2 regions of the Stenotrophomonas sp. ATs4 genome follow, and region 2 is predicted to be linked to the other one. Evidence: riboswitches for the same ligand, from Rfam matches in the RefSeq annotation. Region 2 holds a riboswitch; the other holds the start of a gene.
The links. Region 2 has a riboswitch for glycine ahead of ABR323_RS11520 (trimeric intracellular cation channel family protein). Riboswitches for the same ligand answer to the same signal wherever they lie in the genome.
Positions count from the first base shown of each region.

Region 1: linked by a shared signal. The riboswitch ahead of gcvP (aminomethyl-transferring glycine dehydrogenase) and the one ahead of ABR323_RS11520 (trimeric intracellular cation channel family protein) in region 2 are both predicted to bind glycine.

Region 1 is NZ_JBLYPK010000007.1:32,067-36,980, forward strand. It holds gene ABR323_RS13535 (hypothetical protein) at 1-251, opposite strand, end outside; gene ABR323_RS13540 (siderophore-interacting protein) at 322-1,218, opposite strand; gene ABR323_RS13545 (multidrug effflux MFS transporter) at 1,360-2,586, opposite strand; glycine riboswitch at 2,886-2,988, shown strand; gene gcvP (aminomethyl-transferring glycine dehydrogenase) at 3,051-4,914, shown strand, end outside.
Region 2 is NZ_JBLYPK010000005.1:339,765-344,678, reverse strand. It holds gene ABR323_RS11535 (NAD(P)/FAD-dependent oxidoreductase) at 1-1,215, shown strand, start outside; gene ABR323_RS11530 (nuclear transport factor 2 family protein) at 1,415-1,846, opposite strand; gene ABR323_RS11525 (GIY-YIG nuclease family protein) at 1,918-2,175, opposite strand; glycine riboswitch at 2,216-2,305, shown strand; glycine riboswitch at 2,319-2,422, shown strand; gene ABR323_RS11520 (trimeric intracellular cation channel family protein) at 2,507-3,124, shown strand; gene ABR323_RS11515 (MdtA/MuxA family multidrug efflux RND transporter periplasmic adaptor subunit) at 3,409-4,575, shown strand; gene ABR323_RS11510 (multidrug efflux RND transporter permease subunit) at 4,572-4,914, shown strand, end outside.

The DNA of each region.
Region 1 (4,914 bases), on a different contig from region 2:
TCGTGCAGTTCGCCGGCCTGCATGATCAGGGCAAGCACCTGGGCAGCGCTCTCGCTCTGGCCCGCGATGCGGCCATCCATGCCCAGCACCCATTCGCCATCTCTACGCACGACACCGGCCAGCAGGGTGCGCTGCGCGTCGCGCAGTTCGGCATGCGGCTCCACCGGCGAGGCCTGCGCGGCAGCCTTGTTGGCGGCCTGCTTTTCCTGGCGACGGCGCTGGTCGCGGCGGATCTTGGAGCTGGTGGACATGGTGCGGTACCGCTGCGAGGGGGGCGCAAGGATAACGCACCCCGCCCGCAGCGCCGCTTCACGCTCCCACTCAGTCCAGCACCTTGCCGTGCCGCCAGTAGCCCATGAAGGTGATGGCGCGACGGTCCAGCCCGCAGTCACGCACCAGGTGACGGCGGATCGCCATCACCGCTCCTGCTTCGCCCGCCACCCACGCATACAGCGGCCCGGCCACGCTGGCGTCGGCCTGCTCCCACAGGATCTGCGCATCGACGTCGATTTCCTCCAGCGCATCGCCATCGACCACGCTTGAGGCCGCTGCCAGCCGCGCCTGTACTGCCCGCAGCAATGGCTGGCCGTAGGCCGCCTGCCCACGCGGCAGCCACACCAGCTCGGCGGTGGCAGGTGCCTTCAGTGGCACCGCGTCGCCGCCCTGGGCAACTTCCAGCAGGGCCAGCGTGCGCGGCGGCTCAATCATGTCAGCCAGCTCCTCAAGGATGCCTGCCACCGCAGGCAATGCTGTTTCATCAGCCACCAGCAGCACCTGGCCGACACCGGCCGGCGGCTTCCATTCCCAGCCTTCGCTGCTCTCGGCGCAGTCGGCGTCCGGGGCCAGCAGCACGACGCGGTCACCCGGGCGGGCGTGGATGGCCCAGCGCGAGGCGGGGCCGGTTTCGCCATGGATGACGAAATCGACATCGACCTCGCCCTGCTCGGCGCGCAGCTGGCGGATGGTGTAGGTGCGCATCGGCGGCCGTTGATCGTCAGGCAACGCCCGGTATCGCCGATACCAATCTTCGCCGCTGGGTACCTGCGGCAGGTCCTGGCGGGGCAAGGGGAAGAACACCTTGATCCGCTGGTCCGGGCCTTCGGTCTTCATCCGCGCCACGTCGGCGCCGGTGAACACCATGCGGTCCAGGGAAGGGGAAAGAACACGGCGCTCTTTCAGCGCCACCTCGAACAGGCGGTAGGTCTGCTGCGCAGCCATGGGGGTACCTCGTGCAACGACATCGGAATGGCTGGCTGTCGTGCATCCACGCACCGGCTGGCTGGAGTGCCCAGCCTAGTCCGGCCGTTCCCTGTCGCAAGGGTTGCGGGCCTCACGGCCCGCCCTACCCCTGCGCGCTGCTCAATGGCCCGTGCAGGCCGCCTGTGCCGCGCGTTCACGCTGGTGTTCCCAGTACCAGAACACGAAGCCGGCGCCGAAGAAGGCCGCCTGGCCCAGTGCCAGGTGCAGCGGGCTGGCGCTCAGCAGCGGCGACACCACGCCAGCCACCACGGTGCTGATCATCAGCTGCACGAAGGCCTGCAACGACGACGCCAGGCCACGCTGGTGCGGATACATGTCCAGCACCGCCAGCGCCAGGATCGGGAAAATCAGCGCCATGCCCATGCCGCCCAGGAAGATCGGCAGCACCGCCCACGGCAGCACGAACTGTGGAGACAGCGCCACGTAGCCGACGTTCAACAGCGCCGAAAGCGCACACAAGCTGAAGCCGATTGCCACCTGGCGGGTGGGCGTGGTGTGCCCGGCCATGCGTCCGGACAGGAACGAACCGGTGGTCATGCCGCCAATGGTGGGAATGAACAGCCAGGCGAAACCGCCTTCGCCCAGATGCAGGTGCTGCATCACGAACACCGGCGCCGAAGAGATGTACAGGAAGATGCCGCCGAAGCCGATGCTGCCGGCCAGGGCCAGGCGCAGGAAGCGCGGGTTGAAGCCGATGCGCACGTAATCACGCATCAACGTGCGCGGCGACAGCCCCACCCGTGCCTCGACCGGATGGGTCTCCGGCAGGTAGCGTGCGGTAGCGGCCAGCAGGACCAGCGCGAACACCACCAGGAACCAGAAGATCAGCGGCCAGCCGGCGCCACTGAGCAGGATCCAGCCACCGATGATCGGTGCGATCGCCGGGGCGATGCCGAACAGCATCGACACCTGGCTCATCAGGCGCTGCGCGTCGTGGCCGTGGTACAGGTCGCGGATCACCGCGCGGCCGACGATCATGCCCACGCCCGCCGACAGGCCCTGCAGCGCGCGGAACGCCAGCAGCGTGGTCAGATCGGTGGACAGCGCGCAGCCCACCGAGGCGCCGACAAAGATCACCAGGCCACCGAGGATGACCCGCTTGCGGCCCCAGGCATCGGACAGCGGGCCATGCGCCAGGCTCATCAGGCCATAGAACAACAGGTACACGCTGACCGTCTGCTGCACCGCCACCTCATCCACCGCCAGGCGCTGGGCCAGCTGCGGGAACGCCGGGAAGATGGTGTCGATCGAGAACGGACCGAACATGGCCAGGCCAGCGAGCAGCAGGGCCATGCGGCGGGTGGAAGGAGCAACAGCGGCGGTCATGGGAAAGGCGTCCGGCAGGGCCATGCGCGGCACGCACGGCGGGCGCCGGTCCCCTTCTGCAGGGACAGCGCCAGATGAATTCGGGTATCCGCCCATCATAGGTGTGGATTGCGCCGGGCGCCATGCAGGGATGCACAAAACGCACGACCGGGCCATCGGCCATTCAGCCGCGGCAGGCGCCCGGGGAAGCGGTCCGCGGGCCCGCAACGGGCTATAATCGGCCGGCAACACGGTGGGAGAAGCGGAACACCGCTGCCGAAGGCGCAACGCCCGTAATCGCTCAGGCCCGATACCACCCGTAACAGAACTCTGGAGAGACCGGTTCGATCCGGCGCCGAAGGGGCACGAAGCTGCGGTCCGCCGCGCTTTTAAACTCTCAGGCAAAAGGACAGAGGGGCGCCCCGCAGACCGCCGACCGGCGGCTTGTGCCCGTGCGTGTGCCCTTTCCTGACGGATCCTTCGCCATGTCCCAGAACACCCCTTCCCTGCGTGAGCTCGAGCACCATTCCGCGTTCGTCGAGCGTCATATCGGCCCCAACGATGCCGAGATCGCGCAGATGCTCGGCGTCATCGGCCACGCATCGCTGGATGCGATGACCGATGCCATCGTCCCGGCCAAGATCAAGTCGCCGGCACCGCTGGCACTGCCGGAGTCGATCACCGAAGTGCAGGCGCTGGCGAAGATCCGTGCGATCGCCGACAAGAACACCGTGCTGCGCAGTTTCATCGGCCAGGGTTACTACGGCACCCACACGCCGAACGTGATCCTGCGCAACATCCTGGAAAACCCGGCCTGGTACACCGCCTACACCCCGTACCAGGCGGAAATCTCGCAGGGCCGCATGGAAGCGCTGATCAACTTCCAGACCCTGTGCGCCGACCTCACCGGCATGGAAATCGCCAACGCCTCGCTGCTGGACGAAGCCACCGCCGCCGCTGAAGCGATGACCCTGGCCAAGCGTTCGGCCAAGTCGAAGTCGGACACCTTCTTCGTGCATGACGCGGTGCACCCGCAGACGCTGGAACTGCTGCGCACCCGCGCCGAGCCCATGGGCATCGTGCTGCGCGTGGGCACCCCGGCCGAAGCGCTGGAAGCGGACAGCTTCGGTCTGCTGCTGCAGTACCCGGACACCTTCGGCCAGGTGGGCGACTACAAGGCGCTGGTCGATGCCGTGCACGCACGCGGCGGTCTGGTGGCCGTGGCCACCGACCTGCTGGCCCTGACCCTGCTGGCGGCACCCGGTGAATGGGGCGCGGACATCGTGGTCGGCAACAGCCAGCGTTTCGGCGTGCCGTTCGGCTTCGGTGGCCCGCACGCCGCGTTCATGGCCTGCCGTGACGCCTACAAGCGCTCGATGCCGGGCCGCCTGATCGGCGTCTCGATCGACGCGCAGGGTAACCCGGCCTACCGCCTGACCCTGCAGACCCGCGAGCAGCACATCCGTCGCGAGAAGGCCACCTCCAACATCTGTACCGCACAGGTGCTGCTGGCGGTGATGGCGTCCATGTACGCCGTCTACCACGGCCCGGAAGGCCTGACCCGTATCGCCCGCCGCACCCATCGCCTGGCCTCGATCCTGGCCAGCGCGCTGCGCGGTGCCGGCGTACAGGTCGGTGGCGACTTCTTCGACACCCTGCATGTCACCGGCGTACACGCCGATGAGATCCACGCCAAGGCACGCGCTGCCGGCTACAACCTGCGGGCGATCGACAGCGACTCGGTCGGCATCAGCCTGGACGAAACCACCACCCGCGCCGACATCGTTGCCGTGGCGGCGGTGTTCGGTGCAGCGCTGGATGTGGACGCACTGGATGCCAGCACCGCCGACGCACTGCCGGCCGGCCTGCTGCGCCAGTCCGCGTTCCTCACCCATCCGGTGTTCAACACGCACCACAGCGAGCACGAACTGCTGCGCTACCTGCGTTCGCTGGCCGACAAGGACCTGGCGATGGACCGCACGATGATCCCGCTGGGCTCGTGCACCATGAAGCTCAACGCCACCGCCGAGATGATCCCGGTGACCTGGCCGGAGTTCTCGCAGATCCATCCGTTGGTCCCGGCTGACCAGGCGCTGGGCTACAAGGAACTGATCGACTCGCTGGAAGCGATGCTGGTGGAATGCACCGGCTATGATGCGGTGAGCCTGCAGCCGAACTCCGGTGCGCAGGGCGAATACGCCGGCCTGCTGGCGATCCGCGCCTATCACCGTTCGCGCGGCGAAGATCATCGCGACATCTGCCTGATTCCGGATTCGGCGCACGGCACCAACCCGGCCTCGGCGCAGATGTGCGGCATGAAGGTGGTGGTGACCAAGACCGACGCCAACG
Region 2 (4,914 bases):
CGCGCCCTGGCCCGCGAACGCATACGCATCACCCTGGTCGACCGCCGCAACCACCATCTGTTCCAGCCGCTGTTGTACCAGGTGGCCACCGCCGGCCTGTCCGCACCGGACATCGCCGCACCACTGCGCCACATCCTCGGCCACCAGCGCAATGTGGAAGTACGCCTCGGCGAAGTGGTGACCGTCGACAAGCAGGCCCGGCAGATCCGCATGGCCGATGGCAGCACGCTGGACTACGACAGCCTGCTGCTGGCCACCGGCGCCACCCACGCCTATTTCGGCAACGACCAATGGGCCGATGATGCCCCCGGGCTGAAGACGCTGGACGATGCCATCGCGCTGCGCCGCAAGCTGCTGCTGGCCTTCGAGCGCGCCGAGGCAGAACCGGACCCGGCGAAGAAGGCCGCATGGCTGAGCTTCGCCGTGGTCGGTGGCGGCCCCACGGGTGTTGAACTGGCGGGCACCCTGGCCGAGATCGCGCGGCATACGCTGCGCAACGAGTTCCGCCATATCGACCCGGCCAGCGCCAAGGTGCGCCTGGTGGAGGCCGGCCCACGCGTGCTGTCCTCGTTCCCGGAAGTGCTTTCGCTGAAGGCACGCCGGCAGCTGGAAAAACTGGGCGTGGAAGTGCTGACGGGTACTCCGGTGAGCGACATCGACAGCCAGGGCTTCAGGCTCGGTGATCAGTTCGTACCGGCACGTACCGTGGTCTGGGCCGCGGGCGTGGCCGCATCGCCGCTGGCGCGCACGCTGGAGGTGCCGCTGGACCGCGCCGGACGCGTACAGGTACAACCCGACCTGACCCTGCCTGGCCACCCGGAACTGTTCGTGGCCGGCGATCTGGCCGCCTTGAACCAGGCCAACGGCAAGCCGGTGCCCGGCGTGGCGCCCGCCGCCAAGCAGATGGGCAAGTACGTGGCCGAGGTGATCCGTGCACGCCTGCACGGCAAGCCCGAGCCCGGTCCGTTCAAGTACGCCGACTTCGGCAACCTGGCCACCATCGGCCGCATGGCCGCGATCGTGCACCTGGGCCGGCTGCAGCTTTCCGGCGTACTGGCCTGGTGGTTCTGGCTGGCCGCGCACGTGTTCTTCCTGATCGGTTTCCGCAACCGCATCGTAGTGCTGCTGAACTGGGCCGTGGCGTACTGGAGCTACCAGCGCAGCGCGCGCATCATTTTTGGTGATGACCAGGAAGACCGTCGACCAAGGCGGTAGATCCACGCCATGCGTGGATGATTGAATTACGTTGGGGTCGGATCCCTTTCCGCAGGAAAGGGCTCTGACCCCGTCAACACCATCCACGCATGGCGTGGATCTACCGATTCATCGGGCCGCCCGGCACCCGCCGTTTCGACCATGCCCGGCAGAAATCTTCCTTCCTTGCGGAGTCGGCAATCTGCGCCGCACTCCAGGCTCACTTCGCCTTCGGCTTCGGGTACCACAGCGCGTTGACGATGACCCAGCGCTGGTCGAAGCGTCCCATGTGGAAGTAATCGACGAACCACGGCGTTTCCAATCGCACCGAGGCGGCATTGCCAGTCACGTCCAGCACCGTGCAGCGGCGGTCCCATTGATCCTTCGGGGTCTTCAACGCGCCCTGCTTCGTCAGCGAGACCAGCTCCTCCTTCGACATCCGGCGCAAGCCGAGTCGCTCGTCTGGCGTATCGCCGAGGACCGCGCGCTTGGCCAGGTCCGGGTGCAAGGAGCGGGCGACGCGCTGCGGGTCGGCTTCCAGCTGACCGTCCACGTAGTCATGGCAGGTGGCTTCGATGGCCGCGATCGTAGCGGCGTCGGCAGCGGGGCTTGCTGCTGCGGAAAGTGCGAACAACAGGGCAACGGTGGACATCCGGGTCTCCAGCGCTGAGGGCTGGGCGATCATGGCATGGCCGGATGCGCCCATCCACGCATGGCGTGGATCTACTGCATCAACCACGCCAGCTTGCGTTCGCGCGGCTGCTGCTTGAGTTGCCACTCGGCCCGCGAGGCGGCGGCCCGGTCCGGGTACTCGCGCACGGCCAGCACGCGCAGCGGCGGCCGCGATCGGGTGTAACGGGCTCCCTTGCCAGCCTGGTGGGCGGCAAAACGGGCCTGCACGTCGGTGCTGATGCCGGCGTAATAGCTGCCATCGCGGCATTCGAGCAGGTACAGGAACCACGGGCGGAGGGACGGGGCCATACCCGGATTATGCCGTGCTGCACTGCAGCGGATATACTGGCGCCCGAATGCAGGAGAGAGGCGCCGCGCTGGCGCCCGCCGAAGGCGCAGGCTCCCATGATCGCTCAGGCCGGTGGGCTGGAATCCCACCAACCATGCATTCGACTCGCCGAGCTGGAGAGAGGTCACCGGGCACGCCCGGGACGATCCGCCGAAGGGGCACGCGGCCCATGCCGCTGAACTCTCAGGCAAAAGGACAGCGGGAGCGGCACCGGTCATCGTCATCCCGTCATTGCGCAGGCAGTGGCGGTGGTCGCGCATGGCCGGCCCCACCGCGCCCGGAGCCTGCCCCATGCTGCTGTCCATCATCTACCTGATCGCCATTTCCGCCGAAGCCATGACCGGCGCCCTGTCTGCGGGCCGCCGCCGCATGGACCTGTTCGGCGTGGTCATGATCGCCTGTGTCACCGCCCTCGGTGGCGGCTCGCTGCGCGACATCCTGCTCGGTCATTACCCGCTGGGCTGGGTGAAGCACCCCGAGTACCTGGGCTTCACCGTGTGCGCGGCGCTGATCGCCACGTGGGTCGCACGCTGGATGCATCACTTCCGTCGCACCTTCCTGGTACTGGACGGGCTGGGCCTGATCGCCTTCACCCTGATCGGCTGCTCGATCGCGCGCGAGGCCGGTCATGCCACGCCCATCGTGCTGATTGCCGGCATGCTGACCGGCGCGTTCGGCGGCGTGCTGCGCGACATCCTCTGCAACGAGGTGCCGCTGATCTTCCAGAAGGAGCTGTACGCGATCATCTCGCTGCTGACCGGTGCGGTGTACCTGTTGCTGCTGCACTGGGGCGTGGCCGACGCTACGGCGATCCTGTGCTGCCTCGGCGGTGGCTTCGCAGTGCGGCTTCTGGCGATCCACTACCGCTGGGAAATGCCGAAGTTCGTCTATCACGACGAAGTGCATTGATTGTCTGACGGTAGTGCCGGCCGCTGGCCGGCAACACGGCACATGCCCGCGGATTCCAGCAGGTTGCCGGCTAGCGGCCGGCACTACCGAATGCGTTGCATGACGATGGTCATGCGGCATTGGCCGGGGTGATTGGCTACCATTGTCACCCCGTTGCTGCCGCGACGGCATCCAGCCACGCCGCGCCCGCGGCCCCGCCAGACACTCCCTCCCCGCTGCCCGTGGTGCCTTGAGCGCGCCGACGGGCCCGCATGTCCCTGCGCGCGCAGGGCGCAGGATGCCCCATGTCTGTCGCCGAAAATTCCCGCTTCCGCCGTGCCCGCCCATTGCGGGTGGTGCTGGCTATCGCCCTCGTCGCCCTTCTGGCGTGGTGGCTGTGGCCCCGGAGCGGATCGGGCAGCAGCGACGATGCGCCGGGCAAGACGGTCCCGGTACGCGTGGCGCGTGCCAGCGCCGAGCCTCTGGTGCTGCGCCTGAAGGCGGTCGGTACGGTCACGCCACTGCACAGCGTGGTGGTGCGCAGCCGCGTGGATGGCGAACTGCTGCGCCTGCACTTCCAGGAAGGACAGCAGGTGAAGGCAGGCGACCTGCTGGCGCAGATCGACCCACGCCCGTATGAGGTGAAGCTGGCACAGGCCCAGGGTACCCAGCAGCAGAACCTGGCCGAGCTGGAGAACGCCGAACGCCAGCTGCAGCGCTACCGCGAACTGCAGAAGCAGAACTACGTGTCCGGGCAGGAACTGAGCGACCAGCAGAGCAAGGTGCGGCAGCTGCAGGGTCGGCGGATCAGCGATCAGGCGTCTGTTGACGAAGCGCGCCTGCAGCTGCAGTACACCCGCATCGTCGCCCCGGTCAGCGGTCGCATCGGGCTGCGCCGGCTGGACGTGGGCAACCTGGTGCGTGCCAGCGATACCGAAGGCCTGGTGACGCTGGCCCAGACCGCACCGATCAGTGTGCTGTTCACCGTGCCCGAACCGGAACTGCCCGCCCTGCTCGATGCCGTGCAGGCGCAGCCAGCGCTGGCGGTGGAAACGTGGGACCGCGAAGAACGCCGGCAGCTGGCCCGCGGCTCACTGTCCAGTGTCGACAACCGCATCGATACCACCACCGGCACGCTGAAGCTGCGTGCGCACTTCGAAAACGACGACCTGGCCCTGTTCCCCAACCAGTTCGTCAACGTACGCCTGCAGCTGGGCGAGCAGCCCGCGCTGCTGATTCCCGATGCCGCCGTGCAGTTCGGCAGCCAGGGCAACTACGTGCATGTCGTCGGCAAGGACAACAAGGCGCAGCGGCGCAACGTGGTGCTTGGGCCTGCCGATGACGGACGCGTGGCCGTACGCTCCGGCCTGGTGGCCGGCGACAAGGTGGTGATTGAAGGCATCGACGGACTGGAAGACGGCACCGCGGTGGAGATCATCACCGAGGAGGCCGTGACCAAGGCCGGCGCATGAACCTCTCGCGCGCCTTCATCCTGCGTCCGGTCGCTACCACGCTGCTGATGGTGGCACTGCTGCTGTCCGGCGTGCTGGCCTACCGCCTGCTGCCGGTGGCAGCGCTGCCGCAGGTCGATTACCCGATCATCCAGATCACCACGCTGTACCCGGGCGCCAGCCCGGAGCTGACCACGCGCACCATCACCGCGCCGCTGGAGCGTCAGCTGGGGCAGATTCCCGGCCTGAAGCAGTTGTCGTCGACCAGTTCCGGCGGTGCGTCGGTCATCACCCTGCAGTTCGGCCTGGAGGTGTCGCTGGGCGTGGCCGAGCAGGATGTGCAGGCGGCGATCAACGCAG